Regions from separate parts of the Kluyvera sichuanensis genome, predicted to be linked through region 3. Evidence: predicted binding sites of a transcription regulator. Region 3 holds the regulator's gene; each other region holds the start of a gene.
What was found. Region 3 encodes PurR, which represses purine synthesis genes. Its sites were predicted from a motif close to CANGCAAACGTTTGCNTG; they were not measured.
Positions count from the first base shown of each region.

Region 1: a site for PurR is predicted at 4,564-4,581, ahead of cvpA (colicin V production protein). Genes of this name have one in related genera too.
Region 2: a site for PurR is predicted at 5,787-5,804, ahead of glyA (serine hydroxymethyltransferase). Genes of this name have one in related genera too.

Region 1 covers NZ_CP162271.1:2,244,008-2,254,281, forward strand. Annotated here, with positions in the region: gene AB2B48_RS10910 (MFS transporter) at 1-421, shown strand, start outside; gene AB2B48_RS10915 (glycoside hydrolase family 127 protein) at 429-2,396, shown strand; gene purF (amidophosphoribosyltransferase) at 2,470-3,987, opposite strand; gene cvpA (colicin V production protein) at 4,021-4,509, opposite strand; gene dedD (cell division protein DedD) at 4,796-5,473, opposite strand; gene folC (bifunctional tetrahydrofolate synthase/dihydrofolate synthase) at 5,463-6,731, opposite strand; gene accD (acetyl-CoA carboxylase, carboxyltransferase subunit beta) at 6,805-7,719, opposite strand; gene AB2B48_RS10945 (DedA family protein) at 7,915-8,574, opposite strand; gene truA (tRNA pseudouridine(38-40) synthase TruA) at 8,600-9,412, opposite strand; gene AB2B48_RS10955 (aspartate-semialdehyde dehydrogenase) at 9,412-10,274, opposite strand, start outside.
Region 2 covers NZ_CP162271.1:2,492,887-2,503,160, reverse strand. Annotated here, with positions in the region: gene cadA (lysine decarboxylase CadA) at 1-986, opposite strand, end outside; gene cadB (cadaverine/lysine antiporter) at 1,075-2,406, opposite strand; gene cadC (lysine decarboxylation/transport transcriptional activator CadC) at 2,760-4,265, opposite strand; gene hmpA (NO-inducible flavohemoprotein) at 4,400-5,590, opposite strand; gene glyA (serine hydroxymethyltransferase) at 5,921-7,174, shown strand; gene AB2B48_RS12200 (DoxX family protein) at 7,255-7,677, opposite strand; gene AB2B48_RS12195 (3-phenylpropionate MFS transporter) at 8,039-9,175, shown strand; gene csiE (stationary phase inducible protein CsiE) at 9,172-10,274, opposite strand, start outside.
Region 3 covers NZ_CP162271.1:1,015,970-1,026,243, reverse strand. Annotated here, with positions in the region: gene AB2B48_RS05115 (MFS transporter) at 1-1,039, opposite strand, end outside; gene AB2B48_RS05110 (YnhF family membrane protein) at 1,200-1,289, opposite strand; gene purR (HTH-type transcriptional repressor PurR) at 1,584-2,609, shown strand; gene punR (DNA-binding transcriptional activator PunR) at 2,628-3,539, opposite strand; gene punC (purine nucleoside transporter PunC) at 3,653-4,846, shown strand; gene cfa (cyclopropane fatty acyl phospholipid synthase) at 5,144-6,292, shown strand; gene AB2B48_RS05085 (PadR family transcriptional regulator) at 6,329-6,877, opposite strand; gene AB2B48_RS05080 (OFA family MFS transporter) at 7,084-8,325, shown strand; gene AB2B48_RS05075 (FAD-dependent oxidoreductase) at 8,343-10,274, shown strand, end outside.

The sequences.
Region 1 (10,274 bases), 1.2 Mb from region 3:
CCTCCCGGTTGGCCCGCAGTATCAGGTGCTGTGGCTGGTCTGCATTGCGGTTAACAGCGTGATTCAAGGCTTCACCCTGCCGCTGCATTTCTCGATTATGGCCTTCGCCGACGACTACGGCGAATGGAAAACCGGCGTGCGATCTTCCGGGATGAACTTCGCCTTTAACCTCTTTTTCATCAAGCTCTCCTGGGCCTCTTCCGGCGGCATTATCAGCCTGATCCTGATTATGGTGGCCTATCAGCCGGGGCTTGGGAACCAGACGCCAGCGTCTATCCATGGCATCACCCTGCTGCAAAGCCTGGTGCCAGCCGCATTCCACTTCGTGCTCGCCATGTGCCTGCTGAAGTGCCGTCTTAACGGCCCAATGATGAACCGTATTTCTACCGACCTTCACCAACGCCATTCACACATTTCCTGAGGTAAACATGATGCAGTCTGATGTGATTGAAGCCGATCTGAACCGAATCACCATTACCGACCCGTTTTTAGGGGAATATCAGCGCCTCATCCGCGACGTGGTTATCCCTTATCAATGGGAAGCGCTTAATGACAATCTTCCGGAGGCGGAACCGAGCCACGCGCTGGCAAACTACCGCATTGCCGCCGGTCTTGAACAGGGTGATTTTTATGGCATGGTCTTTCAGGACAGCGACGTCACCAAATGGCTGGAAGCGGTCGCCTGGTCACTCAGCCAGAAGCCTGACGCCCAGCTGGAAAAGACCGCCGATGAGGTGATTGAACTGCTGGCGCAGGCGCAGTGTGAAGATGGTTATCTGAATACCTGGTATACCGTAAAAGAGCCGGGCTTACGTTGGACCAACGTGGCAGAGTGCCATGAGCTTTACTGCGCCGGGCACCTGTTCGAAGCGGCGGTGGCGTTTTACCACGCCACCGGCAAGCGTCGCCTGCTCGACATTTCCTGTCGCTTTGCCGATCACATCGACACGGTTTTCGGCCCCAACCCCAACCAGCTGCGCGGTTATCCGGGGCATCCGGAAATTGAACTGGCGCTGATGCGTCTGTATGAAGTTACAAAAGAACCGCGCTATCAGGCGCTGGCCCGCTTCTTCGTTGAAGAGCGCGGTCAGCAGCCGTACTACTACGATATTGAGTTTGAAAAACGCGGCGGCACTCGCCACTGGGTGGGCTGGGGCGATGCCTGGCCGGGCATGATCAAAGACAAATCGTACACCCATGCGCACAAGCCGCTATCCGAACAGCACGAAGCAGTCGGCCACGCCGTCCGCTCGGTCTATCTGATGACCGGGCTGGCGCATATCGCCCGCATGACCCACGACGAAGATAAGCGCCAGACCTGTCTGCGCATCTGGGACAACATGGTGCAGCGCCGCATGTATATCACCGGCGGCATCGGTTCGCAGGGAATTGGCGAAGCCTTTACCAGCGATTACGACCTGCCGAACGACACCGCCTATGGTGAAAGCTGCGCCTCGATTGGCCTGATGATGTTCGCCCGCCGGATGCTGGAAATGGAGGGAGACGCCCATTACGCCGACGTGATGGAACGGGCGTTCTACAATACGGTGCTCGGCGGGATGGCGCTGGACGGTAAGCACTTCTTCTACGTCAACCCATTGGAGACGCACCCGAAAAGCATTCCCCATAATCATATCTACGATCACATTAAACCGGTTCGCCAGCGCTGGTTCGGCTGCGCCTGCTGCCCGCCGAATATTGCGCGCACGCTGGTCGCCATCGGTCACTACATTTTCACTCCGCGCCCGGATGCGCTGTTCATCAACTTCTACGCCGGTAGCGAAGCGCAGTTCACGGTGAACGAGCAGACGCTGGCGCTCAAAATCGAAGGCAACTACCCGTGGGATGAAGAGGTGAACATTCGTTTCGCGCATCCGCAAGCGGTTGAACACACCCTGGCGCTGCGTCTGCCGGAGTGGTGTGAAGCGCCGAAGGTGCTGGTCAACGGTCAGCCGGCGGTGGGTAACACGATCAACGGTTACCTGCATCTGCACCGTGAGTGGCAGGAAGGTGACGTGATTACGCTGCACCTGCCGATGACCATCCGCCGCGTCTACGCCAACCCGCTGGTACGCCATGCAGCCGGCAAAGTGGCCATTCAGCGCGGGCCGCTAGTCTACTGCCTGGAAGAAGCGGATAACGGCAGCGAACTGCATAACCTGTCGCTGCCAAAAGAGAGTGCCTTCCGTGAAATTCAGGGCGCGGGGGTATTGAAGGGTAAAATTCTGCTGCAGGCGGAAGGGTTACGCGTGCTGACCGCGCAGGAGGACAAGCCGCTCTACAGCTTTGATAATCGGCAGACGGCGGTGGAAAAGCAGACGTTAACCTTTATCCCGTGGTTTAGCTGGGCCAACCGTGGCGAAGGCGAAATGCGGATTTGGGTGGACGAGGCGTAAAACGCCTCGGCCGGGCTACGTGGGGTGCGTAGCCCGGCCGAGCGAAAGCGACGCCGGGAAAATACCGTCGTACTTACCCTTCGTTATGCATCTCTAAATTTTCCACTTCATTCTGCAGCTGTACCGCTTTCGCGTCGTCATTGCGCAGAGAGTCGAGGAAATCGAGATAGGTCTGGTCAACATCTTTGGTCACGTACACACCGTTGAATACCGAGCATTCAAACTGCTGAATATCCGGGTTCTCCGCGCGAACCGCGTCAATCAGATCGTCCAGATCCTGGAAGATAAGACCGTCGGCGCCGATGATCTGGCGAATCTCATCCACTTCACGCCCGTGAGCAATCAGTTCGGTGGCGGTTGGCATATCGATACCGTAGACGTTCGGGAAACGAATTTCCGGTGCCGCAGAGGCCAGATAAACCTTCTTCGCCCCGGCTTCACGCGCCATCTCAATAATCTGCTCAGAAGTGGTACCACGCACGATGGAATCATCCACCAGCAGCACGTTCTTATCGCGGAATTCAGCGCGGTTAGCGTTGAGCTTGCGACGCACGGACTTACGGCGCAGCTGCTGGCCCGGCATGATAAAGGTACGGCCCACGTAGCGGTTTTTCACAAAGCCCTGACGGTATGGTTTACCGAGAATACGAGCAATTTCCAGCGCGATATCGCAGGAGGTTTCCGGAATTGGAATCACCACGTCGATATCCAGATCTTCCCATTCACGCGCAATCTTCTCGCCGAGCTTAGTACCCATGTTCACACGGGCGCTGTAGACGGAAATTTTGTCGATAAAGGAGTCTGGACGCGCGAAGTAGACGTATTCGAACAGGCACGGGTTGCTCACTGGGTTGTCTGCACACTGACGGGTGAACAGCTGGCCGTTTTCGGTGATGTAGACCGCCTCGCCCGGCGCAACGTCGCGCAGGAATTCAAAGCCGAGGGTGTCCAGCGCCACGCTTTCGGAGGCCACCATATATTCGGTGCGACCGTCGCCGATATCACGCTTGCCCAGCACCAGCGGACGAATACCGTTCGGGTCGCGGAAGGCCACCATGCCGTGGCCGATAATCATCGCGACGCAGGCATACGCACCGCGAATCTGGCGGTTGGTTGCGGCGATAGCAGCGAAGATATTGTCGGCTTCCAGCGGGTAATGACGGAAGTTATCCAGCTCGCTCGCGAAGATATTGAGCAGGATTTCAGAATCGGAGGTGGTGTTGATGTGGCGGCGTTTTTCTTCAAACAGCTTTTGACGTAACTCGTGCGCATTGGTCAGGTTACCGTTATGCGCCAGCGTAATGCCGTACGGGGAGTTGACGTAAAAAGGCTGGGCCTCAGAGGCGCTGGAGCTGCCCGCCGTTGGGTAACGCACGTGGCCAATACCCATGTTGCCCTGCATACGCTGCATGTGGCGGGCTTCAAAGACATCGCTCACCAGACCGTTCGCTTTACGCAAGCGGAAGCAGTTGTTGGCATCAATGGTGATGATGCCAGCGGCATCCTGTCCACGGTGCTGCAGCACCGTTAGCGCATCATAAATCGACTGGTTTACCGGCATGACACCGGCGATACCGACAATACCGCACATACGTCTTTTCCTCGTTAAGCAACGACCCAAAGCTTATACTTTGGGCAAGAAACTTGACGAGCTTTGAAGGTATTCAAAAAACCATCTGATAACCGGCGAGAAATAGGGAATAAACTGCGAGTGCTGCCAGTCATCGCTTTTGGACATTCCGGTAAAGGTGTCAAGGAAGAACAAGATAGCGGCGATAATCAGCACCCCACGTAGCGCGCCGAAGCAGATCCCCAATACCCTGTCTGTACCCGACAGACCGGTCTTCTCCACCAGCTGACCTATCACAAAGTTGACGATAGCGCCGACGATGAGCGTCGCGATGAACAGCGCCGCAATAGCAATCCCATTTCGAACCCGTTCGTCCTCAAAGCCCGTAAACCAGACTGACAGGTCAGTGTAGTAATGGCTGGCAACGTAGAAGGCACAGCCCCATGTTACCAACGATAATGCTTCACGAACAAAGCCGCGGATGAGGCTCACCAAGCAAGATAAGCCCAGCACCGCGATAATGGCGTAATCAATCCAGACCATATATGTCCCACGATTTTACGCCCTGTCATCCAGTTCGGGCGCATTCTAACAGAAAAAGAAAACGTTTGCGTAGGGATTTCCTTCCCCGGCGTAAATAAAAAATGGCGCTGAAAAAATATTCAACGCCATCGTTTTTTGGTCGTTTTCGGCGTTGTTCAGCCCCCCTCCCCCTAACCCTCTCCCCTGAGGGGAGAGGGGACCGTTGGGAGACGGCGACAAGCCCGGCACCGACTTTCTCCCTCGCCCTCTGGGGAGAGGGCCGGGGTGAGGGGAAAAAACCTACGCCTTAGTTCGGCGTATATCCCATCACCACGCCGCTGAGCCCCGACAACCGATTCAGTTCACCAAGTGAACCTTTCAGCTTATCTTTCGAGGCATCCGGGCCGACCAGAATACGGGTGATTTTACCCTGAACGGGCGTCGAAGGCGACGTGTAGGCGTGATATCCCGCACCACGCAGACTCGCCACAATTTCGTTCACCTTATCCGCATTCTTCAATGCTCCAAGCTGCACCACGTACGCTTTACCTACCGGTGCCGGTTTCTCTTCCGGCGCGGCTTTCGGCGGTGGCGTCGTTGCCGCGACCTGTTCAGCAACAGGCTGCGGTTTTGGTTTCGGTTTTTCTACTGGTTTTGGCTTCGGCAGTTCGGCGGCCGGCGGGATCTGTTCAAGATCGCCGTTGCCGTTAACGGCCAGACGGCTGGAGTCCAGCGACGGCGCTGCCGCGTCGCCTGCCCTCACCTCTTCCGCCGCCCCTTCAGGCGGCTGAGCAGGCAGCGCCTGCGTTGCCGTCGGCAGCATATCAGGTTCATCACGGTCCCCCGGTTTTGGCACCAGCGGAATCGCCGCGAACTCATCCTGATAATGCTTTTTTTGCCCGTCAAGCAGCCCTGGCAGCACAATGACCCCCAGCGCAACTAATACTATCGTCCCGACGAGACGGTTTTGAAACTTACTTGCCACCGGCACTCCCCGCGTCCAACGCTTCCATCACATGCGCTACCGTGTGGAACGAACCACACACCAGCACCGTATCTTCAGGCGCTGCGTCAGCCATGGCGGCATGCCACGCCTGCACGACGCTGGTAAAAACGGTCCCTGCGCGCAGATGCTCGCGCAGCTGTTCCGCCGTGGCGCCGCGAGGTCCTTCGAGCGGCGCACAGTACCAGCTATCCACAACGTCCTCCAGACACGCCAGCGTACCGGCGATGTCCTTATCATGCAGCATACCAATAACCGCCAGCACTCGCCCAGTTTTCGGCAACGATTTGAGACGCCCGGCAAGATAGGCCGCGGCGTGCGGGTTATGTGCAACATCAAGAATCACGCGTGGCTCAAGCTGGAGGGTCTGGAAACGGCCCGGCAGAATAGCGCTGGCGATGCCTTCACGAATCACCGCTTCACTCACCTCAAGCCCGCTGGCGCGCAGCGCGGCAAGCGCCGTGGCGGCGTTAGGCTGCGGCACGTTTGGCAACGGCAGGTTACGCAGTTCGCCCTGGGCGTCACTGAAGGTCCAGCTATCGCCTTCGACGGTATAGCGCCAGTCAACGTTACGCTGCTGCAGCAGTGCGCCCTTTTCATGGGCCACATCGGCAATGGTGTGCGGCATATCCGGCTCACCAACCACCGCAGGGCGATTAGCGCGGAACACGCCCGCTTTCTCGCGGCCAATGCTTTCACGGTCTGGCCCCAGCCAGTCGGTATGGTCCAGCGCAATGCTGGTTACCACGGCGACGTTAGCATCAACGATGTTAGTGGCATCAAGACGACCGCCTAAGCCTACTTCCAGGATAACAACGTCAAGCTTTGCCTGCTTAAACAACCACAGCGCCGACAGCGTGCCGTATTCGAAATAGGTCAGTGAGGTATCACCACGCCCGGCTTCAATCGCCGCAAATGACGCGGTATGTGCGCTTTCGGCAAGCTCTGCGCCCTGAACGCGTACGCGTTCGGTGTAGCGCACCAGATGCGGGGAACTGTAAACGCCAACCTTATAGCCTGCGGCCATCAGGATGGTTTCCAGCGTGCGACAAGTGGTGCCTTTGCCGTTGGTTCCGGCGACGGTAAAGACGAACGGCGCAGGCTGCAGCACGTCTAACTGACCGGCAACGCGGCTAACACGTTCAAGGCCGAGGTCGATGGTTTTTGAGTGGAGGTTTTCCAGATAAGAAAGCCACGTAGCCAGGGGCGACGTGGCCTGAGGAATAAGATTTTTGTCCATAGTGCCCGCAACATCCAACAACGGTGAATAAAAGCAAAAAGGGCAGAGCCACCCGGCCCTGCCCTTTGGATTATCAGGCCTCTGGTTCCTGATCCGGTACCGGTGGCACCACCACGCTTTCGCGCGGCGCGTCCGGGTTCGGTGCCGGGAGATTCATCAGCTTCGCCAGAATGCTAGCAAGCTTCAGACGCATTTCCGGGCGGCGCACGATCATGTCGATAGCGCCCTTCTCGATGAGGAACTCACTGCGCTGGAAGCCCGGTGGCAGTTTCTCACGAACGGTCTGTTCGATTACGCGCGGGCCAGCAAAGCCAATCAGCGCTTTTGGCTCAGCGATGTTCAGGTCGCCCAGCATCGCGAAGCTCGCGGAGACGCCACCCATGGTTGGGTCGGTCAACACGGAGATATACGGTAAACCGCGTTCCTGCATTTTCGCCAGCGCCGCAGAGGTTTTCGCCATCTGCATCAGAGACATCAGCGCTTCCTGCATACGCGCCCCGCCGGAAGCGGAGAAGCAGATCAGCGGGCAGTTGTCTTCCAGCGCCTGTTCAACGGCACGGACAAAACGCGCACCGACAACAGAACCCATTGAGCCGCCCATAAAGGAGAACTCAAAGGCCGCACCGACAACCGGCATCCCGTGCAGGGTGCCTTTCATCACGATCAGCGCATCTTTTTCACCCGTCTCTTTCTGAGCGGATGCCAGACGATCTTTGTATTTTTTAGAGTCACGGAACTTCAGCACGTCTTTTGGCTCAAGCTCACTTCCCAGTTCTACCAGGGACCCTTCATCTAACAGGCTATGCAGGCGATTACGCGCTGACATACGCATGTGATGATCGCACTTCGGGCAAACCTCGAGGTTACGCTCCAGCTCGGCGCGATACAGAACCTGACCACAGCTATCGCACTTGGTCCATACCCCTTCCGGGATGCTCGCCTTGCGGGTAGGTGTGATATTGCTTTTAATTCGTTCAATCCAGCTCATTGATAACCTTTCTGCCTGAACCTGGTCGATGCCAGTTTTGCCATAAGGGGGCGCGCATAATGCCACTTTTGCCCCTCATAGACCATGAATGTTGCACATTAAAACATAACAGCCCGAAACTTGGCATAAAAAAGTGGTCGAACCGCGAAACATGTCGTAACAGGGCACGGCTGAATCGTGCCCCGCGTGCAGGGTTTATTTTGCCGCTTTTGCCGCCTTACGACGGTGGCGAATCACTTCAATCACGCCCGGCAATATCGACAGCACAATGATAGCGACAATCAGCAGCTTCAGGTTTTCCTGAACCACCGGCAGATCGCCAAACAGATAGCCCGCGTAGGTGAACAACAGTACCCACAGCAGCCCACCGGTCACGTTGTAGATAGCAAAATGACGATAGGACATATGGCCCATTCCCGCCACAAATGGCGCAAATGTTCTGACGATAGGCACAAATCGCGCCAGAATAATGGTTTTTCCGCCGTGTTTATCGTAGAACGCATGGGTCTTATCGAGGTAGCTGCGACGGAAGATCTTCGAGTTCGGATTGCTAAACAGCTTCTCACCGAACAGCCGCCCAATGGTGTAGTTCACCGCATCCCCGACAATCGCCGCGATCACCATCAGCACCACCATCAGGTGGACGTTGAGATCGTTGGTTGGCAGCGCCGACAGCGCACCGGCAACAAACAGCAGCGAGTCGCCCGGCAGGAACGGCGTGACCACCAGCCCCGTTTCGCAGAACAAGATCAGGAACAGAATGGCGTAGACCCAGATGCCGTACTGCGCAACCAGCTCCGCCAGGTGCACATCAATGTGCAGGATGAAATCAATCAAAAAACGGATGAGATCCATATTGTCTTAGCCCTAAATGACTTCGTTAGTCCGCCAGGAAAAGCGGGCCCATCGGCGCGGCGGGCAGTGCAAAGTGAGCGGGATAATCTACCGCCACCAGGTACAGCCCTTCCGCTTTTGCCGTTGCGGCGGCAAGCGTCCTGTCTTTTGCCGCCAACAGTTCTGCAATCCAGCTCTCCGGCTGGTTTCCTGCGCCAACTTCCATCAGGCTGCCAACAATATTCCTTACCATGTGGTGCACAAAGGCGTTCGCTTTGATGTCCACCACAATATAGTTGCCATAGCGCGTCACGTTGATATGCATAACGTTACGCCACGGCGTACGCGACTGGCACTGCACCGCACGAAACGAGGTGAAGTCATTCTCGCCCAGCAGGCTTTGCGCGGCGCGGTGCATCCGCTCCGCGTCCAGCGGCTGGTGATAATGGGTCACCCCCTGGCTCAACACCGCCGGACGCAGCCGGTGGTTGTAGATAACGTAGCGATAGCGGCGCGCCGTCGCGCTAAAGCGCGCGTGAAAATCGTCGGGAACAGCTTTCACCCAACGTACCGCGATGTCACCAGGTAAATTCGCATTTACACCCAGCGTCCATGCGGCGTCTTTACGCAGCGCGCGCGTTTCAAAGTGCACCACCTGACCCGTGCCGTGAACGCCAGCGTCGGTACGCCCGGCGCAGTACACGTTGATAGGCTCGTTTGCCACCTGCGAGAGCGCTTTTTCAAGCTTCTCCTGCACGCTGCGCACTTCGTTTTGCCGCTGCCAGCCGTAGTATTTGCTGCCGTCGTACTCAATGCCCAGCGCAATTCGATAAACCGGCAGCAGCTCTTTGTCAGACATTAGTACAAATACTCCTGCACCAGTTTCTCAGCGGTTTTGACCGCCATCAGCGCGCCGCCGAAGCGAACGTTGTCGGCGACGGACCAGAACTGAACCTGCTCCGGCATGCCGTAATCGTTACGGACGCAGCCGATGGAGAGATGCGCGCTGCCGGTGGCATCGCCAACCTGAGTCGGGAATTCACCCTCCTCAGACAGCACGATGTCTTCGCCGCGAGAGAAAGCATCACGCGCTTCTTCCGCAGACAATGGACGCATGGCTTCAAAGCTCACCATCTGCGCATGGCCGTAGAATACCGGCGACTGCACGCAGCTTGCAGAAATCATCAGGCCTTCGTCCTGCAGGATTTTGCGAACCTGGTCGACGATACGACGCTCTTCACGCACGCTACCTTCGCGGTCTGGCAGCAGCGGCAGCATGTTGAACGCCAGCTGGCGGCCAAAGAAATCATCTTCATCAATCGGAATACCGTTCAGCAGCTTGGCGCTCTGGCCTGCCAGCGCATCAACGGCTTTCTTACCGTGCGCGGAGGCGGAGATCAGGCTGGTCACGTTGATACGCGACAGGCCGCCGTCATCAATCAGCGGCTTCAGCGCAGCCAGCAGTTGGCTGGTCTGGCTATCGGCGACGGCAATCAGGTTACGGTTGCGGTAGTCCGCCATCACGAATGGGTTAACGTCAGGCACCACCAGCGGTACGTCCGGCTCCAGCGCGAACAGACCGCTGAGGTCGATGACCAGGCAGCCCGCGTTGGTGGCTTCTTCCGCGTAGCTCGCTGAGGCTTCCTGACCGGCGGCAAAGAACGCCAGCTGGGCCTGAGTCCAGTCGAACTCTGCGGCGTCTTGTACCCTGACCGATTTAC
Region 2 (10,274 bases), 1.5 Mb from region 3:
AAGTGGATGGATTTCACATCCAGCGTCTTCTTGATGTAGTCGGTGTTGTACAGCAGACCATCATAGGTGGAGTTGGTGATCACCGCATGCACCGGCCAGGTGGCGTTAGGCGTGGCTTTCACGCGCTTTTCAATGGTCGCGCGCTGGAATTCGCTCTGCGGAATACCGCCGAGAATACCGTAAGCGTTACGGGTTGGGCGGAAGTAGATCGGCGTAATATTGCTCATCATCATCAGATGCGTCAGTGATTTATGGCAGTTACGGTCGATAAGCACGGTGCTGCCCGCCGGTGCGGAATACATGCCAACGATTTTGTTCGCCGTAGAGGTACCGTTGGTCACCATGTAGCTGCGCTCGGCGTTAAAGACGCGGGCGATATACTCTTCAGCTTCTTTGTGCGGGCCGGAGTGGTCCAGCAGAGAGCCCAGCTCGGAAACGGAGATGGAGATGTCTGACTTCATGGCGTTAGGGCCGAAGAAATCATGGAAAATGCTGCCGACCGGACTTTTCTGGAAGGCGGTGCCGCCCATGTGGCCTGGAGTACAGAAGGTGTATTTGCCTTCACGCACGTATTTGAACAGCGCTTTGGTCAGCGGTGGCAGAATGGCGTCGATGTATTCGTCGGTGCTCTGGCGGATTTTCGCCGCAATGTCAGCCGCAGCGCCCAGGGCGTATTCGAAGAAGCGAACCTGCATGCGCAGGTCATTCAGGCTGACGTCCAGCGTGGAGTAGCTGTTGGCAAAAGCGTAAACCGGCATGTACTCGTTCAGCGCGCTGATCTCTTCGCACAGCTCAAGGTTGTACTTATCCCAGTCAAAGATCACGCCGCAGAGATTGGCATTATTTTCAATCAGCTTCAGCAGGTCTTCACGGTCATTCGGGTAAACGATGCGGAAGTTCAGGCCTTCCAGCGCGCGGTGAAGCTCACGAATAGGCTCTTCTTTAAAATAGACGCCCATGTGGTTCATGATAGCAATAACGTTCATAGTCATAGTCATGTTTCCGGATAAAGAAGGCCCCTCCCGCCACGATGTGGCAGGTGAAGGAGGAGCCTTTAGAGAAATTAGGGGATGATTACAGCGCTTGAGCCGTGTTGTTTTCGTCGTCGTTATGCTGACGCTGGTGCATTTTGCGACCGTAGAACATCAGGATAACGAGGCTGACGATGAAGGTACCGGACAGTTCGAAGGAGCTTGCACCCATCAACGCGATGAAGCAGAACGCACAGCCCAGCACGGAGCAGATAAGGCTGACGAAGTTACGAACGTTGATGCCTTCGAAGCGAATCAGGTCAACGCAGGAGTAGAAGTAAGGCAGCATGGTCAGCAGCACGGCGATACCGGTCAGTTCACCGAACAGGTCAGAAGCTTTACCGCCGTTGGAGTTCATCACGGTGATGATGATCATCAGACCGGTCATTTTCAGGCCAGCTAACAGCAGACCTTTTTTAGGAATGCCGTTTTTATCGAGTTCGCCATACACTTTCGGGAAGTTACCGTCGTTGGCGGCACGCACACCCGCCTGACCTACCAGCATCATCCAGGAGCCCAGAGAAGTCAGGCACGCAAAGGCGGTGAAGGCGGAAACCAGCGGTGCGGCCCAGCTACCCAGAATGGTTGAGGCGCTGACGGCAAACGGCGCACCGGAAGAGGCCATCACGGAAGCGGGATACATCCCGGAGATAACCTGAGTGGCAGCGATATAAACGATACCGGCCAGCGCGGTACCGAGCATGGTTGCCATGGGTACGGTACGTTTCGGGTTTTTCACCATGCCGGTGCTCACTGCGGCAGATTCCACGCCGACGAACGCCCACAGGCACAGCAGAATACTTTTAATCACCGCGTGTGGATCGGTCGTGGTAGAGGTGTTCCAGTTGGCGTGGTAGGTCGCCATGTCAAACCAGTGCCAGCCCACCACGGCGGTCAGTACAACCGGGATCAGCACCAGGAACAGGCCGATAGTGGTCAGACGGCTCACCCAGGTACCGCCCAGCATGTTGATAAAGGTGAACAGCCACACGATGGCGATACACGCGATACCGGCAGGAATCGGGTCGTTTAATACCGGGAAGTAGGTGGATAAATAAGAGACGGCGGTAATACCGATGGCCAGGTTACCGATCCAGTTGGCATGGTAATAAAGGACGCCGGTCTGGAAGCCGAAAGCGGGAGATAATTCACCAGCGTACGCAATGGGGCCACCCTGCTGTGGGTTCTTGGTTGCCAGTCGAGCGTAAACGTAAGCCAGTGACATGGCACCAATAATAGAAATAACCCAGCCCCAAATGGCAATACCACCGATGCTGGCGAGGTTCGCGGGTAATAATGCGATACCGCTCCCCATCATATTCCCGGCAACAACGCCGGTACAGGCAAATAGCCCGATCTTTTTGGCAGAACTCATGTTCGTTTCTCCTGAACAGTATTTTTAGGACCGGATCGCGAGATGAGAAATGACGAATGACCCGACCAACTGACGGCAATTATTACTGAGCAGGCTAAGAGAAGTCCTAAAGTAAAGGTGAAGTAAAAACAAACATAGAAAAAATGAGGTCTTTACCTTTTTAACGTAACACGTCAGGATAAAAACTTTATATCAGGAAAAGATAAATAGTGACTAATTACAATTGGTTAGGTGGTGGTATTTTAAGAGGGTTGATGTTGTCACAAAGTAACAAATAACACCTTGCGACAACATCAATATTACATTTTGAGGGCGATTATTTAACCATGATAATCGGGTTATTAGGCTAACGATTACTCTTTAGCTAAAAAAGACTGCAAATACGGGACTATTTTTTCAATCGAGGTCTGGAATACACCGTTTTGAATCCAGTACAGCGTGTTCTCACCCGGACGTAAATTAAAGGCCGTAATATAGGCATCAGCCGCCAGACGACTCTCGCCTTTCATTTCGTAAACTTTACCCAGCAGCACGTAGTTAAGCCATGACATCTCAATTTCAATGCTTTTATTCACCGCCTCGAAGGCGTTATCGATACTACCGTGGCTTAAATAGTCGATAGCTTTAATTCGATACAGTATGGCGCTGTTCTGAATATCCGGCATTTGTTCTACGCGCGTTAATTCTTCATTCAGCGCGGCCAGTTGCTGGTTATCAAAAGGCTGCTGCGACTGGCGTAAAACATCCACCATCGCCTTTTGCGCATAGGCATAGGCAAAATGAGGTGAGGATTTAGTAATGTTTGTCAGTAGCGTGCTGGCCTTATTTAACGACGGCGCATCGCCGACAGAAACCAGCTGCAGTGCCTGGTAAAACTGCGCCAGTGACTGCGTTTCCGGCAGCTTCAGCCGGGTCAGTTCCTTTTGCATCCCCTCTGGCCACGGCTGGGCCAGTGCGCTGGAGAGGCTATCGAACAGATCGCCCTGGATAGAGACCAGGTTGCTATCAGTGACAAAATAGCGCTTATCGAGCATGGTTGAGCCGTCGGCGTTGTCGATAAGCAGCACCGACATAAAGCACTGCTGGGCGCGGTAGTGGCGCTGATTCACAAAGCTGATGGTCAGCGTCTTCCCGGAGCTGCTCGGTTCATTGACGTTATAGTTGGTTTTGTCGTGAACCATAAAGGTGGAATAGGTGTTCAGCGAGGTGGTAATCAGCGTGCCGAGGCCGATGGCATAAGACTGCTGCGAGGCCCAGTTATTACAGGAGGATCCCGGTTCAAAGCGAACGTCAATATCGCGCGGGTTCAGCAGCAGATGTGCACGCGTGACCTGCGGATGCGGGCGCACCACGCTCAACAGGACCATGGCAATCAGCACGCCAAGCGAGAGTAAAAAGGCGCATTGGGTCCAGAAGTTGGCGAACCAGCGGCGTGGTTTGGGCTCTACAGCGGCGACACGCGCGGGCGTGACCGGCGTGCTATTAAGGGCGGTGGTAGGCTTTATCTCATCGGCTTCATCGCCTATTTCAGATTCGCTAAGCCAGGTGACCGGGGCCGTAAGCTGGTAGCCGCGTTTGGGCACGGTAATAATGTATTCGGCGTGACTATCACCACCGTCGCGCAGCGATTTACGCAGTTCAGAAATACTTTGCGTGACCACATGGCTGGTCACAATATTCCGCATCCAGATGTTATCAATAAGCTCGTCGCGGCTGAGCACTTCCCCTGGGTGGTGGGCAAAATACATCAGCAGATCGATTAATCGAGGTTCCAGAGTGAGCTGGCGTCCAGGGCGGCTTATTTGATTCACTGAAGGCGTGACGAGCCATTCCCCAACGCGCACAAACGGTTGTTGCATAAAAATGAATCACCAAAGGAAAAGAAATAGATAAGTGAGTAATGATAACACAGCTCACTATCCTATTTTTTGACCGGGACGAGCGAAGAAAGGCGGGAAGGCGGGGAGTTTCCTACCCGCCTGGAAAGAAAAGATTACAGGACTTTATGTGGGCCGAAGCATTCGTAGTGGATGCTGTCGGTGTTGACGCCAAGCTCAACGAGTTGTTTTGCCGCATGCTGCATAAAGGCCACCGGGCCGCACAGGTAGAACTGCATCTGCGGATCCTGCAGCTTATCGGCAAGCGCTGAAAGCGCCATCAGCCCTTCGCTGTCGAACGCGCCGGACTGGCGGTCTGCGTCGGTCGGGGTGCGATACCACAGGTGTGAGGTGAAGTTCGGCAGCGCGCTACCCAGCGTTTTCACCTCATCTGCAAAGGCGTGAACGCTGCCATTTTCCGCCGCGTGGAACCAGTTCACCTGTGCCGGATGGCGGTTTTTTGACAGCGTATCCAGCATGGCCAGCATCGGCGTTTGCCCCACGCCACCGGAGATCAGCGTAACCGGGGTTTGCGGGGTGACGTTAAGGAAGAAATCACCGGCAGGCGCGGCCAGATAGACCACATCGCCTTCTTTTGCCGCGTTATGCAGCCAACTGGAGACCTGGCCGCCGTTTTCACGTTTCACGGCAATGCGATAGCCTTTACCGTCCGGCTTGCGGGTCAGCGAGTATTGACGAATCTCCTGATACTCGAAGTCTTCAGGCTTCAGCCACACCGCCAGATACTGGCCCGGCTGATAATCGGCCACCGGCTGACCATCTACCGGCTCCATCTCGAAGCTGGTAATCAGATCGCTACGCGGGGTCTTTTTGACGATGCGGAACGCACGGGTGCCTTCCCAGCCGCCGGTTTTATTGGCGTTATCCTGATAAATCTCAGCTTCACGGTTAATAAACACGCCCGCCAGCACACCATAGGCCTTGCCCCAGGCATCCAGCACTTCCTGGCCTGGACTAAACATCTCATCCAGCGTCGCCAGCAGGTGCGAGCCCACAATGTTGTACTGCTCTGGTTTGATCTGGAAGCTGGTGTGCTTCTGGGCGATTTTCTCTACCGCTGGCAGCAGCGCGGGCAGGTTTTCAATATTGCTGGCGTAAGCGGCAATGGCGTTAAACAGCGCTTCACGCTGGTCGCCGTTACGCTGGTTGCTCATATTGAAAATCTCTTTCAGCTCCGGATTGTGGGTGAACATCCGATCATAAAAGTGGGCGGTGAGCTTCGGGCCGGTTTCAACCAGCAGGGGGATAGTGGCTTTTACGGTGGCGATGGTTTGAGCGTCAAGCATGGCAGGTCTTCCTTTCAATCAATGTTATCTAATGTTGCATGTTAAATGCATCTTATAAAAATACCCCTGTTTTGTAAATGGTTCTTTGAAAGAATGCACCATTGCGGTTACAACATGAATTATTCACATCACAATCCTGAAAAGAAATCCGTTTCCCTGCCTCAGCCCTTTATTCCTCAATCCCTTGTGCGGCGCGGAGGGAAACGTTTGCGTAATTTCGTTTGTCAAGACCTGTTATCGCAGAACTAATCAGTTATACTGTTGGCCGTTGTCCAATTGGACTGCCTTTTCAGGCCAAAATTTAATTGTTAGCTGAGTCAGGAGATGCGGATGTTAAAGCGTGAAATGAACATTGCCGATTATGATGCCGAACTGTGGCAGGCTATGGAGCAGGAAAAAGTACGTCAGGAAGAGCACATCGAACTGATCGCCTCCGAAAACTACACCAGCCCTCGCGTGATGCAGGCGCAGGGTTCTCAGCTGACCAACAAATACGCTGAAGGTTACCCAGGCAAACGCTACTACGGCGGTTGCGAATACGTTGATATCGTTGAACAACTGGCGATTGACCGCGCGAAAGAACTGTTCGGCGCAGACTACGCTAACGTACAGCCGCACTCTGGCTCTCAGGCTAACTTCGCGGTCTACACCGCGCTGCTGCAGCCGGGCGATACCGTTCTGGGTATGAACCTGGCGCAGGGCGGCCACCTGACTCACGGCTCCCCGGTTAACTTCTCCGGTAAACTGTACAACATCATCCCTTACGGCATTGATGAGTCCGGTAAAATTGACTACGACGAGATGGCTAAGCTGGCTCAGACCCACAAACCGAAAATGATCATCGGTGGCTTCTCCGCATACTCCGGCGTTGTAGACTGGGCAAAAATGCGTGAAATCGCAGACAGCATCGGTGCTTACCTGTTCGTCGACATGGCGCACGTTGCCGGTCTGATTGCCGCAGGCGTTTATCCGAACCCGGTTCCACACGCTCACGTTGTGACCACCACCACTCACAAAACCCTGGCGGGTCCACGCGGTGGCCTGATCCTGGCGAAAGACGGTAGTGAAGAGCTGTACAAAAAACTGAACTCCGCGGTGTTCCCAAGCGCGCAGGGTGGCCCTCTGATGCACGTTATCGCTGGTAAAGCGGTTGCGCTGAAAGAAGCGATGGAGCCAGAGTTCAAGGTTTACCAGCAGCAGGTTGCTAAAAACGCCAAAGCGATGGTGGAAGTGTTCCTGAACCGTGGCTACAAAGTGGTTTCCGGCGGTACTGAAAACCACCTGTTCCTGCTGGATCTGGTTGATAAAAACCTGACCGGTAAAGAAGCAGACGCCGCTCTGGGTCGTGCGAACATCACCGTGAACAAAAACAGCGTGCCAAACGATCCGAAGAGCCCGTTCGTGACTTCCGGTATCCGTATCGGTTCCCCGGCTGTCACTCGTCGCGGCTTCAAAGAAGCGGAAGTGAAGGAGCTGGCTGGCTGGATGTGTGACGTGCTGGACAACATCAACGATGAGTCCGTTATCGAAAGCGTCAAAGCGAAAGTACTGGATATCTGCGCTCGCTTCCCGGTTTACGCGTAATCGCTAACCGTAAGATGCAAAAAAGGCCGCGCAAGCGGCCTTTTTTTATGCCCGATAAGCGTCGCGCCATCGGGCAATACTTAGCGCCGATCCAGAGAAATTTTCCCCGGCCCGACAATCGCCAACAGCAGGAATGCGCCTGAAATGCTGATGTTCTTGTAGAAGTTAATCATGTTAGGCATCACCGCATCGCCGGTCATGTTCCAGAAGTGGTGACCAATCACCGCCGTCCCCAGAGTGTAGAAAATAAAAATCACCGCCAGTGGACGGGTAAAGAAGCCCAGAATCACCAGAATAACGGCCGGCACTTCCATCAGAATGGCAATGATGGCCGCCAGCGCAGGCATTGGCGTGCCGATGGATGCCATGTACTGCACCGTTCCATCGTAGTGAAGCATTTTGGGATAGCCGGAGAGAATAAACAGCAGCACGATAGCGATACGCGCAATCAGCAACAGCAGGTCGCGCGATGCGCCAAAGTCGAGATAACGGAGAGCGTTCATGGTCATTCCATGGTGTAAGTACGTGTGATTTAAACGTAATACACAATGTTGCTCCCTGCCACCGCGCGCACATAAATCAGTCTTATGGCTGTAACGTACGTACCGCACCATGGCAGGACGATAACCCCGCTTTGATGCCCGGTTATATGAATATTTCTAATACGAAGTTCGTCGCTTTTCTGTGCGCTCTTGTTGGGGGGGCTGCGAGAAGCGAGCGCGGTAACCGTTTGTGCGGACGGATGACTGACGTAAAAACAGCTAAAGGTGATGTCCATCACAATTATCTCGTTAATGTGAGGAGTAGTGCTCTTCAGAATGTGGGTTGAGTCATTAGACTAGGGGCTCCAAAACGGGAGGACCCATGGTTTTGCACTCCACGCGCTGGCTGGCGCTCAGTTACTTCACCTATTTCTTTAGCTACGGCATTTTTCTTCCCTTCTGGAGCGTCTGGCTCAAAGGCGCTGGGCTGTCGCCCGAAACTATCGGTCTACTGTTAGGGGCGGGGCTGGTCGCCCGTTTTCTCGGCAGCCTGCTGATAGCGCCGCGGGTGAGCGATCCTTCGCGCTTGATAAGCGTGCTGCGCATTCTGGCGCTGATGACGCTGCTGTTCGCCGCCGCGTTCTGGGCGGGTACGCAGGTTGCCTGGTTGATGGTGGTGATGATCGGTTTCAACCTGTTCTTCTCGCCGCTGGTGCCGCTAACCGATGCACTGGCGAACACCTGGCAAAAACAGATAACCATGGACTACGGCCGGGTGCGCCTGTGGGGCTCCATTGCTTTCGTGATTGGTTCCGCGCTGACCGGTAAGCTGGTGAGCCTGTTCGATTACCACGTCATCCTGGTGATGCTGAGTCTTGGCGTCGCGTCAATGCTGCTGGGGATGTTGCTGAAACCGTCGGTGATGCCGCTCGGTGAATCCCGCCATCAGGAGAGCGTTGGCTGGCCGGCCTGGCGTTCCTTAATGACGCAAAACTGGCGCTTTCTTGCCTGTGTGAGCCTGCTTCAGGGGGCACATGCCGCCTATTACGGTTTCAGCGCTATCTTCTGGGAAGGGGCGGGGTACTCAGCGTCGGCTATTGGCTATCTGTGGTCGTTGGGCGTAGTGGCCGAAGTGGTCACCTTTGCGCTGAGTAAAAAGGTATTCCGTCGCTTTAGCGCCCGGGATCTGCTGCTGCTGTCGGCCATTTGCGGCGTTATCCGCTGGGGGCTGATGGGCTGGACGACGAGTCTGCCGTGGCTGATTCTGATTCAGATCCTGCACTGCGGCACCTTCACCGTCTGCCATCTGGCGGCGATGCGCTACATTGCTGCCCGTCAGGGGAGCGAAGTTATCCGCCTGCAGGCGGTCTACTCGGCGGTGGCGATGGGCGGCAGCATTGCGGTGATGACCATGTTCTCAGGCTTCCTTTATCAGCATCTTCATCAGGGGCTGTTCTGGGTGATGGCGCTGGTGGCGCTGCCTGCGCTGGTGCTGCGACCAAAAACGGTCGCCCGCTAGGTTTCCAGTATCTTGCAGATATGCTGCTGCTGATGCTCGCTGAGCGGTTGCTCGGCGTGGATCAGCGGCGGTGAAAATAGGGGCAGGGCAATCGCGTAAGGTGAAATCACGAGCGTGCTGTTTTTCGGCGCGCCCTCTTTCTGGAAGACGTTGACCGTCAGGTACTTCACGGTGAGCGGCAGCAGCGTCAGTTCGCGCAGTTGCTGTTCAATCTCCTGCTCCAGCGCCGGGTTATCGCCGGTTAACAGCACCACCTGTTTCTCGTGCAGCTCGCTCTCCTGCATTAATCCGGCGCCAAAAATCACCGCAATCAGCGCTGCTTCATCGTCGCTGAAGTGCAGGGTATAGCGGGTTTCAAAATCACTCAGCGCCGCACGAGTGGTGCGGATCAATCGCGGATAGAGTCGGTGGATCTCTTCCGGCAGGTGATGATCGATGCCGATCTCAAACACGCAGCGGTTCAGCGCCTGCGCTACGTGAACGTAGAGCTGATCGTGCAGGCTGCGTTCATTGGTGAAATGGCAGTGCGCCTCATGCTGAAAACGGTCGACCAGCCGGGCAATCGCCAGATGTAGCTGCTGGTCCTGCTCGCGTCCATCAAACTGGGGATTTGGCACCTTCAGCAGCATAAACAGCAGCGCCAGGAAGTGCTGCTCGTTGCGGTTTGGCGTTTGCATTACCCGCCTCTGCCAGTGGTGGACAATATCCGCCGCCATCTGATATTCCAGCGTGGACTGCGTCCAGGCGCTTTGCAGCGTGCTAAAAATCGGGCTTTCTCCCTGATGATGCTGTAATAAACAGTACTGGAGATAGAGGCGTAAAAACTGCACGTCGCGACATTCAAAATCGCGCTGCAGGCTTCGGGCGCAGCGGTTCACCAGCGCCTGCAGGTTGGTTTCATCGTATAGCGTACGCGGGATCTTCAACTGCCTGAGCTGCGTTTTCAGCGCTGGTGTAAAATGGTGCGTCACAAAGTGCGGACACAGACGCAATGCGCGGCGAAGCCAGTGCAGTAAGCACAGGCGCAGGTCGAGGGTTGTGCCTTCAATCCGATAGCAGCCATCCGCCTGAGTGGCGATCGCCAGACGATGGTAACGCT
Region 3 (10,274 bases):
CTCCGCCCGCGACCGCACCCAGTGCGTTACCCAGATTGAACGCCCCGATATTCACCGAGGAAGAAAGACCCGGTGCTTCGTGCGCCACGCGCATCACGCGCATTTGCAGCGGTGGCACCACCGCGAAGGTTGCAGCCCCCCACACCACCATACTGAAGGCCGCGCCTACCTGCGTTTGCGCAAGGAACGGAATCGCCAGCATGATTGCCATCAGCAGCAGCAGGAAGCCCTTCAGCGTTCCGCTCACCGAACGGTCTGCGAATTTGCCGCCGAGGTAGTTACCGATTGAGAAGCCGACGCCAATCAACACCAGCATCAGCGTAATAAACGCTGGCGTGGCGTGAGTTATCATCCGCAGCACCGGTGAAATATAGGTATAGAGCGTAAACATCGCTCCCGCACCCAGTACGGTGGTCAGCAGCGCCGACAGCACCTGCGGACGCACCAGCACCGACAGTTCGCGCTTCACGTCCGGTTTTTCACCCGCCCCGCCCTTCGGCAGAGAGAACCACAGCCCCAGGATGGCAATAATGCCAAGGCCTGCCGTTGCCAGGAACGACATCCGCCAGCCGATGGTTTCACCAAGCCAGGTTGCCGCCGGCACCCCGCCGATATTGGCAATCGTCAACCCCATAAACATGGTCGCCACGGCGCTGGCCTGCTTATGCTTCGGCACCACGCTGGCGGCGACAACGGAACCCAGGCCGAAGAACGCGCCGTGGTTAAGGCTGGTAATAATCCGCGACAGCATCAGCGTGGTGTAGTCCGGCGCCATCGCCGACAATACGTTACCGAGGGTAAAAATCGCCATCAGGAAGATCAGGGCGTTACGGCGGGCACGATGTGAAAGCAGCAGCGTCATCAGCGGCGCACCAACCATCACCCCTACGGCATAGGCGCTGATCAGCATCCCGGCTGCGGGAATGGAGACGTCCACGCCTTTTGCGATCACCGGCAGGAGCCCCATTGGCGAGAATTCGGTAGTCCCGATGCCAAAGGCCCCGATGGCTAACGCCAGTAAGGGAAAGTTAATTTTCATGCAAATGCTCCGGTTGGCCGCACAACAGACGCGGCATGTCGATAATGGGCAAAAGCATGACATCAATCACATAAAAACAGAAGTGTACAAAACAGCAAAAGATTATTGCTAAACGGGTAACAATCAGACAGGAGGGAGCGGGCGCCCCCTCGCAGAGGAATTAATGCAGTACAGCAGTCAAACTTGCGGCAACGATCAGCGCAAGGGTAATGACGGTGGTGGTGAGTGACATCTTAAGTTCGGTACTCATCAACTTTTCTCCTTTTTATCGCTACAGCAAAACTGAGCTAACTCATTTTTGCACAGTATTGCGCAAAAATCTTCACAGATTTAGCAGGATGTTGGTTTTTACTCTTCCACTTTGCGTCAGGATAAGTCAAAATTCGACGCTTATTTATAAGCGTACCGGCCATTGACCCCCTCCTGTCGTCCTGTATCGTTTTCCCGGCGAATCGCAATCCACAAAATTGCGTCAGGGTGTGTGAAGGCAAACGTTTTCCTTTCGATTTTATCAGGGGCAGGCCAGGGTCTGGAGTGAGATGGAATGGCAACTATTAAAGATGTAGCGAAGCGCGCAAACGTTTCCACTACAACCGTATCACATGTAATTAACAAAACGCGTTTTGTCGCCGAGGAGACGCGTGAAGCCGTTTGGGCGGCGATCAAAGAGTTGCACTACTCTCCGAGCGCCGTTGCCCGCAGCCTGAAGGTGAACCACACCAAATCGATTGGTTTGCTGGCAACCAGCAGCGAAGCGGCCTACTTTGCCGAAATTATCGAAGCCGTTGAGAAAAACTGCTTTGAGAAAGGTTATACCCTGATTCTGGGCAACGCCTGGAATAACCTGGAAAAACAGCGCGCCTACCTGTCGATGATGGCGCAAAAGCGCGTGGATGGCCTGCTGGTCATGTGCTCCGAGTATCCGGAATCCCTACTGACGATGCTCGAAGAGTACCGTCACATTCCGATGGTGGTGATGGACTGGGGCGAGGCTAAAGCAGACTTCACCGACTCGGTCATCGATAACGCCTTTGAAGGCGGCTATACCGCCGGTCGTTACCTGGTTGAGCGTGGTCATCGCGATATCGGTGTGATCCCAGGTCCACTGGAGCGCAACACCGGCGCGGGCCGTCTGGCCGGCTTTATGAAAGCGATGGAAGAAGCGCAGATCAACGTACCGAAGAACTGGATTGTGCAGGGTGACTTCGAGCCCGAATCTGGTTATCGCGCAATGCAGCAGATCCTGTCGCAGCAGCCGCGCCCTACTGCTATCTTCTGCGGTGGTGACATCATGGCGATGGGCGCACTGTGCGCCGCAGATGAAATGGGTCTGCGCGTGCCGCAGGACATTTCGCTGATCGGTTATGATAACGTGCGCAACTCGCGTTTCTTCACCCCGGCGTTGACGACCATTCACCAGCCGAAAGATTCGCTTGGTGAGACGGCGTTTAACATGCTGATGGACCGTATCGTCAGCAAACGCGAGACCTCGCAGTCGATTGAAGTGCATCCGCGTCTTATCGAACGTCGCTCCGTGGCCGACGGCCCGTTCCGCGACTACCGCCGCTAAGCATTACCCACGGACACCCTACTCGGGTGTCCGCAGCCACTCTTCATTTAGCGTCTCGCTATCCCCCAGATATTCCAGCAGCCAGCTTAAAGCCGGCGACGCTTCGCTTTGCTGCCAGGTCAGGCAACAGGCGGCATCCGGGAACGGGTTTTCAAGCTGTAGCGCCACCCATGCCCCGCTTTCCAACCACGGTTGCGCCAGATGCCCCGGCACCATCGCCGCGCAAAGCCCCGCCGAGATACAGGTTTCCGATGAGGCCCAGTCCGGCACCACCACGCGCTTCTGGTTATCGAGCAGCCAGGTTGTTCGCTTTGGCAGCGATCGCGAAGTATCTTCGCGCACCAGTGACGGCCAGTTGCGCAACACATCATCACTGAGCGGGCCTTCCATCTGCGCCAGCGGATGGGTACTCGCCACTACGCAGTGCCAGTTGAGCATCCCCATATCACGAAACGCGAAACGGCCACCAACCGGAATCGCCTGAGTGGCACCAATCGCCAGCTCCACGCGACCATCGGCCAGCGCATCCCAGACGCCATTAAACACTTCCTGATAAACAATCAGTTCCACGTCGCTAAAGTGGCGATAGAAATCGACAATCAACTGCCGGGTTCGCTGCGGTTTCACGATATTATCGACGGCAATCGCCAACTGCCCTCGCCAGCCGTTAGCAATTTGCTGGCACTGTTGGCGAGTGATCTGCATTTTTTTGATAACAGAGCGCCCCTCCTTCAAAAACCATGCGCCAGCGGGAGTAAGCTCAACGTCGCGATGGCGCCGTTCGAACAGGGGAACTGCCAGCCACTCTTCCAGCTGGCGTACCGTATAGCTGACCGCAGAAGGCACGCGGTGCAGTTCCTGAGCCGCGGCGCTAAAGCTACCGTTGCGCGCCACCGCATCAACCACTTCCAGTGAATATTCAGACCACATTTTCTGCCTGCAAAATTTTTGAATGCATGACGCAAATATTAGCGTTTCACAAGCCGTTATGCACTCTCTACACTCAGCGGCATCGTTTATTCATGATAAAAAGGGCGAAATTAATGCAACCTGGGAAAGGATTTTTAGTCTGGCTCGCGGGGCTGAGCGTATTGGGCTTTCTGGCTACCGATATGTATCTCCCTGCCTTTGCCGCCATTCAGGAAGACCTGCAAACGCCGGCATCAGCCGTCAGCGCGAGTCTTAGCCTGTTTCTGGCCGGTTTTGCCGTCGCGCAACTCCTCTGGGGGCCGCTGTCAGACCGCTACGGGCGCAAACCGATTCTGCTGTCCGGGTTAACCATTTTCGCTATTGGCTGCATTGGCATGCTGTGGGTGCGCGATGGCACCACGCTGCTGGTCCTGCGTTTTGTGCAGGCCGTCGGCGTTTGCGCTGCGGCGGTGACCTGGCAGGCAATGGTCACCGACTACTATCCAGCTCAGCGCACCAACCGCATTTTTGCCACTATCATGCCGCTGGTTGGGCTCTCTCCGGCGCTCGCCCCGCTGCTGGGTAGCTGGCTGCTGGCGCACTTTGACTGGCAGGCCATCTTCGCCACGCTGTTTATTATCACCCTGGTGCTGATGCTCCCGGCGTTCCGCCTCAAGCCTGCGCACAAAAAAAATGCCACTAGCGAAGAAAAGCTGACCTTTATGCGCCTGCTGCGCAGTAAAGACTATCGCGGCAACGTGCTGATTTACGCCGCCTGCTCGGCGAGCTTTTTCGCCTGGTTGACCGGTTCACCGTTTATCCTGCATGAGATGGGCTACAGCCCAACGGTAATTGGTCTGAGCTATGTGCCGCAAACCATCGCCTTCCTGATTGGCGGCTACGGCTGTCGCGCCGCGCTGCAAAAATGGCGTGGTGCCCAGATGCTGCCGTGGCTGCTGGTTATCTACGCGCTGAGCGTGGTGGGTACCTGGGCCGTGGGTCTGGCAGAAAACGCCTCGTTGACCGCCCTGCTGATTCCGTTCTGCGTGATGGCCATTGCCAACGGCGCGATTTATCCGATCGTCGTCGCTCAGGCGCTGAAGCCATTCCCACAGGCAACAGGCCGTGCTGCGGCATTACAAAACACGCTGCAGTTAGGGCTCTGTTTCCTGGCAAGCCTTGCGGTATCCACATTGATTGCCACGCCGCTGCTGACCACCACCAGCGTGATGCTGGTGACCGTGCTGCTCGCAGGCGTCGGCTACTGGATGCAACTCGCCGCTCGTCGCGCTGAACGTGAAATAGAACACGCCACTTCTCACGCCTAAACATCACTCATATCAATATCCCAGGAAATGATTAGGGCGCTAAGATTTTTAGTTGAATCAACAAACTTAGCGTCCTATACTGGATCCGCATCACATAAATAATATAGATTGAACTTATTAAGCGGGAGCAGGATAGCTTCCCGTTGAACCATGGATTGGCTTTCGGCAAGGGATTCTTCCCTTCCTCTGTGCTACGTCGGATAGCAGGCTCACGAATTTCGTGAGATTTCTCACAAACCCAAAAAAAGCGTCTACGCTGTTTTAAGGTTCTGATCATCAGGTCGGGATGGAGAAGCTATGAGCTCATCGTGTATAGAAGAAGTTAGTGTACCGGATGACGACTGGTATCGTATTGTCAGCGAGCTGCTAGGCCGCGCAGGCATTGAAGTAAACGGCAATGCTCCCTGCGATATACAAGTCAGAAATCCTCGGTTGTTTAAACGTGTGTTACAAGAAGGTTCGCTGGGTCTTGGCGAAAGTTATATGGACGGTTGGTGGGAATGCGATCGTCTGGATATCTTCTTCGACAAGGTGCTGCGCGCCGGATTAGAAACGCAACTCCCTCACCATATTAAAGACACGCTTCGCATTGCCGGCGCGCGTCTGTTTAATCTGCAAAGCCGTCGTCGTGCCTGGCAGGTCGGTAAAGAACATTACGACCTGGGCAACGATCTCTTCAGCCGCATGCTCGACCCCTATATGCAATACTCCTGCGGTTACTGGAAAGATGCCCAGACGCTGGAAGAGGCGCAGCAGGCTAAGCTCGATCTCATCTGCCAAAAACTGCAGCTAAAACCCGGAATGCGCGTGCTGGACATCGGCTGCGGCTGGGGCGGTCTGGCAGCGTTTATGGCCAGAAACTACGACGTCACCGTCAAGGGCGTGACCATTTCAGCGGAACAGCAGAAAATGGCCCAGGCCCGCTGCGAGGGGCTGGACGTCGAGATCCTGCTGCAAGATTACCGCGACCTTAACGACCAGTTTGACCGTATTGTTTCCGTCGGGATGTTCGAGCACGTTGGTCCGAAAAACTATGACACCTATTTTTCCGTCGTCGACAAAAATCTGAAACCCGACGGACTGTTTTTACTGCACACTATCGGCTCGAAGAAAACAGACAATAATGTCGATCCCTGGATCAACAAATACATCTTTCCGAATGGCTGTTTACCCTCAGTACGCCAGATTGCGCACGCCAGCGAACCTCACTTTGTGATGGAAGACTGGCACAACTTTGGCGCTGACTACGATACGACGTTGATGGCATGGCATGAACGCTTCCTCGGCTGCTGGCCGGAAATCGCGGACAACTATTCTGAACGATTCAAACGCATGTTTAGCTACTATCTCAATGCCTGCGCGGGTGCTTTCCGCGCGCGAGATATTCAGCTCTGGCAGGTGATGTTCTCCCGCGGCGTCGAGAGCGGTTTGCGCGTCGCCCGCTAGTCACTTCACGTCTGCGCCGCACTGGCGCAGACGCTTTTATCCCCTTTCGCCGCTTCGGCAATAGCCAATGCAGCGGTCTATCCAGCGCAGCATCCCTTCCTGACGTTCAATCGCCCCTTCCAACACGATAAAATCGCCAAAACGATCGCTATCCAGCGGCGGCACCTGCGGATACTGTTCCATGGTTTTTTGCAGCACGTGAAGCCGCTCCAGGTGCTGCATCCGCTGATTTTCCAGCAGATGGATACGGGTAGTGAGATCCAGATAACTGGAAAAGTACATCCGCACCCGAAACACGTCCTTTGCCGTTTTCTCAATTGGCTCATCTTTATGCAGCCACTGCATCAGCGCCTGATGCCCGGCCTCGGTGATGCTGTACTTCTTCTTCTCCAGAATATCGCCGCTGATCTCAATATCGTAAGTCACCAGCCCCTCGTTAAACATGCTCTTCAGCTCGCCATAAATCTGGCTGTGTTTGGCATGCCAGAATTTGGCTAACTCATGGTTAAACGCTTTGCTGATGTCATATCCGGTCATCGCCGTCCGGTTTAACAAGCCAAGAATGGCATAGGTTAAAACTTTCATTGTGCCCTACCTGATGTTTTTCCCCGCTGAGTATACCACGCCGCGCCGTCATATCCGCTTTGATCAACATGTCAAAACAAACATGTAAACATTGACATGTTTATCAGTGTGGATTAGCGTCGTTAGCAGTTTGCTTTAACGTGTCAGCTTGTTAATAAAATATTGATTTAGTTAATGAACACCAAAATTACGGTTAAGGATGAAAAATGGATTACTCAAGGAAACGGTGGTGGATCCTCACCGCCAGCTGCTTTATCAACCTCTGCGTCGGGTCGATGTACGCCTGGAGCATTTTCGCCTCCCCGATGGCGGAGTACCTTTCCGGGCTGCACGGCAGCACAATCAGTTCGGCAAACCTGGCGATTGTGTTCGTAGTCTGTAACTCGGTCGGCCCCATCACCATGATTACCGGCGGTAAAATCAACGACACGCTGGGTCCGAAACTGGTGATTTTCATCGGCGGTCTGATGTTTGGCGGCGGCATGATCCTCTGCGGTTATGCCACCGAAGTCAGCCATCTGGTGTGGGCCTATGGCATCCTCACCGGCCTGGGCCTCGGTATGGTCTATGGGGCGACCATCAGTACCTCAATCAAGTTTTTCCCGGATAAACGCGGCTTCGTTGGCGGCATCACCACCGCGCTGTTTGGTATCAGTTCGGTTATTATCCCCCCCATTGCCGCGTGGATTACCGCTGAGGCGGGTATTCTCGCCGCCTTTAAAATTATTGGCCTGACCTTCGCGGTCATCGTCTGCGCCTGCGCTTTCGTGATGGAAAAATGCCCGGACGGCTTTACGCCGGCAGGCTGGCAAGCAGCGCAGGGCACAAAGCTGGGCGGTGTCTCCCCCGACAAAAACTGGCGGCAGATGCTGTGCACTCCCAACTTCTATCTGATGCTGGTCATGCTGACCTGCGGCGCCGTGGCCGGGCTGATGTGCATTTCACTCGCGTCACCGCTGGCCAGGTTGATGATAGGGATGTCAACCGCCGCCGCCACGCTCGCCGTCTCCGTACTGGCGCTGTTTAACGTGCTGGGGCGGGTGCTCGCCGGAGTCGTTTCCGACAAAATTGGCCGCATCAATACGCTGATGCTGGCCTGCATCCTTTCCCTGCCCGGCCTCTACTTGCTCTATCTAGCAGGCCCCGGCGACAACCTGCTGTTTTATGTTGGTATCTCAATCATCGGCCTGTGCTTCGGCGCGTTTATGGGCGTCTTTCCCGGTTTTACCGCCGATCAATTCGGCGCGCGCTTCAACAGCGTCAATTTCGGCATCATGTTTTGCGGCTTCGCCATCGCCGGCTACGTCGGCCCGACCATCATGAGCGCCACCTTCGCAAGCAGCCACAGCTACAAAGCCGCATTCCCCATCGGCATGGCCTTTAGCGTCGCCGCGCTGCTGTTGGCGCTTATCTTCCGCGCGACCAATAAACACGCACAGTTTCAGTAAGTTCTGGAGAACACACTATGTCTATCACCCGCAAATACCCACACCTCTGCCAGCCCATTAAAATTGGCAACGTCTATTTCCGTAACCGGATGTTCGGCGCACCGATGGGCGGCACCGACATCACTGCCGACTGCACCATCGGCCCGGCCTCCACCGCCTTCTACGAAAACCGTGCCAAAGGCGGCGTGGCGAACGTCACCGTCAGCGAACTGGTGGTGCATCCGAAAACCGAAGGCTCGCATATGTTTCATCTGGATCTGCAAACGCCGGGCTCGCTCGCCAGCTTTACCTACACCGCCGATGCTATTCGCCGCCACGGCGCGATTGCCAGCGTGGAGCTTTCACATTCGGGCCAGTATGCGGGTACCTATCTGACGGATAAAAATCAGAAAGAGGGTCTTTATCAATGGGGGCCAAGCCAGGGCACGCGCCCTGATGGACGCGAGGTGCACGAGCTGACCGAAGCGTTAATTGCTGAGATTGTCGAAGCCTACGGTGAGAAAGCGGCGTTGGCTAAGCGTGCTGGATTCGAGATGGTGATGGTACATGGCGGCCACGGCTGGCTTATCAACCAGTTCCTTTCGCCGTGGTTTAATAAACGCACCGACGGTTATGGTGGCTCGCGGGAAAATCGCGTGCGCTTTGCCATTGAAGTCCTGCAAAGCGTGCGACGCGCGGTGGGCGACGGTTTCCCTATCGAGTTCCGCATGAGCGGGTCTGAGCTTTTCGACGGGGGCTACGATCTGGCGGAAGGGATTGAAATCGCCAAACTGCTGGAGCGCCATGTCGATATCCTGCACGTCTCCGCGGGTACCTATCAGCGTGGATTTGGACTCACTCATCCGTCAATGTTCCTGCCACACGGCAGCAACGTCTATCTGGCAGCGGAAATTAAAAAACACGTCAGCGTGCCGGTCGCTACGGTCGGCGGCCTTAACGATCCGCAGATGATGGAGGAGATTATCGCCTCCGGGCAGGCCGATATCGTCGAGATGGCGCGCGCCCTGCTCGCCGACCCGGCGCTGCCGAATAAAGTGATGGCCAACCAGGACGACACCATTATTCGCTGCCTGCGCTGTTTTACCTGTATGGCCGAACGTGCTGAAACTTCAACCCGCCGCTGCACCGTTAACCCACTGATTGGCCGCGAACGCGACGGCCTTGAGATCCCTCGCGCGCCCCAGCGCAAAAAAGTGCTGGTCGTTGGCGCAGGCCCCGGTGGCCTGCAGGCGGCATGGACCGCCGCGCGCCGTGGTCACGAGGTGGTGCTGTGTGAGAAGAACCACGAAGTGGGCGGCATTCTTATTGGTGAGCAGGCCATCGACTTTAAATACGAGATGTACCAGCTGGGACAAACGCTCGGCAAACTGTGCGCCGAGGCCGGGGTGGATATTCGCCTGAATACGCCGGTGACGCCGGAACTTGCCGACAGCATTCACCCCGATGCGCTGATTATTGCCGCTGGCTCAGAGGCCAACGTACCGCCGATTGCGGGTATCCATCATCGTAACGTGGTGCTGATTAACGATTACCACCACCATCAGGATGAGATCGACGATGACGTCGTGGTTCTCGGCGGCGGGCTAGCGGGATGCGAGGTGGCGATTCACCTGGCGCGTCAGCATAAGCGGGTTAAGCTCATTGAAATGAACGCTCAACTGTCGCCCGATGCCAATATTCGCCATCGCCCGCTGCTGCTGGCTGAAATCGAAAAATCAGGGATCGCGGTCTATACCGAACATCGCGCGCTGGCGATTGATGATGACGGCGTACGCTGTGAAAACGCGCGCGGTGAGCAGGTGAACATTAGCGGGAAATCGGTGATTTGTGCGCTGGGGCAGCGTTCACGCCATGAGGTGATTGAAGCACTGCGCGACTGCGCGCCGTGGGTTGCTCAGGTGGGTGACTGCGTGAAGGTGTCGACGATTACGACGGCCATCTATCAAGGG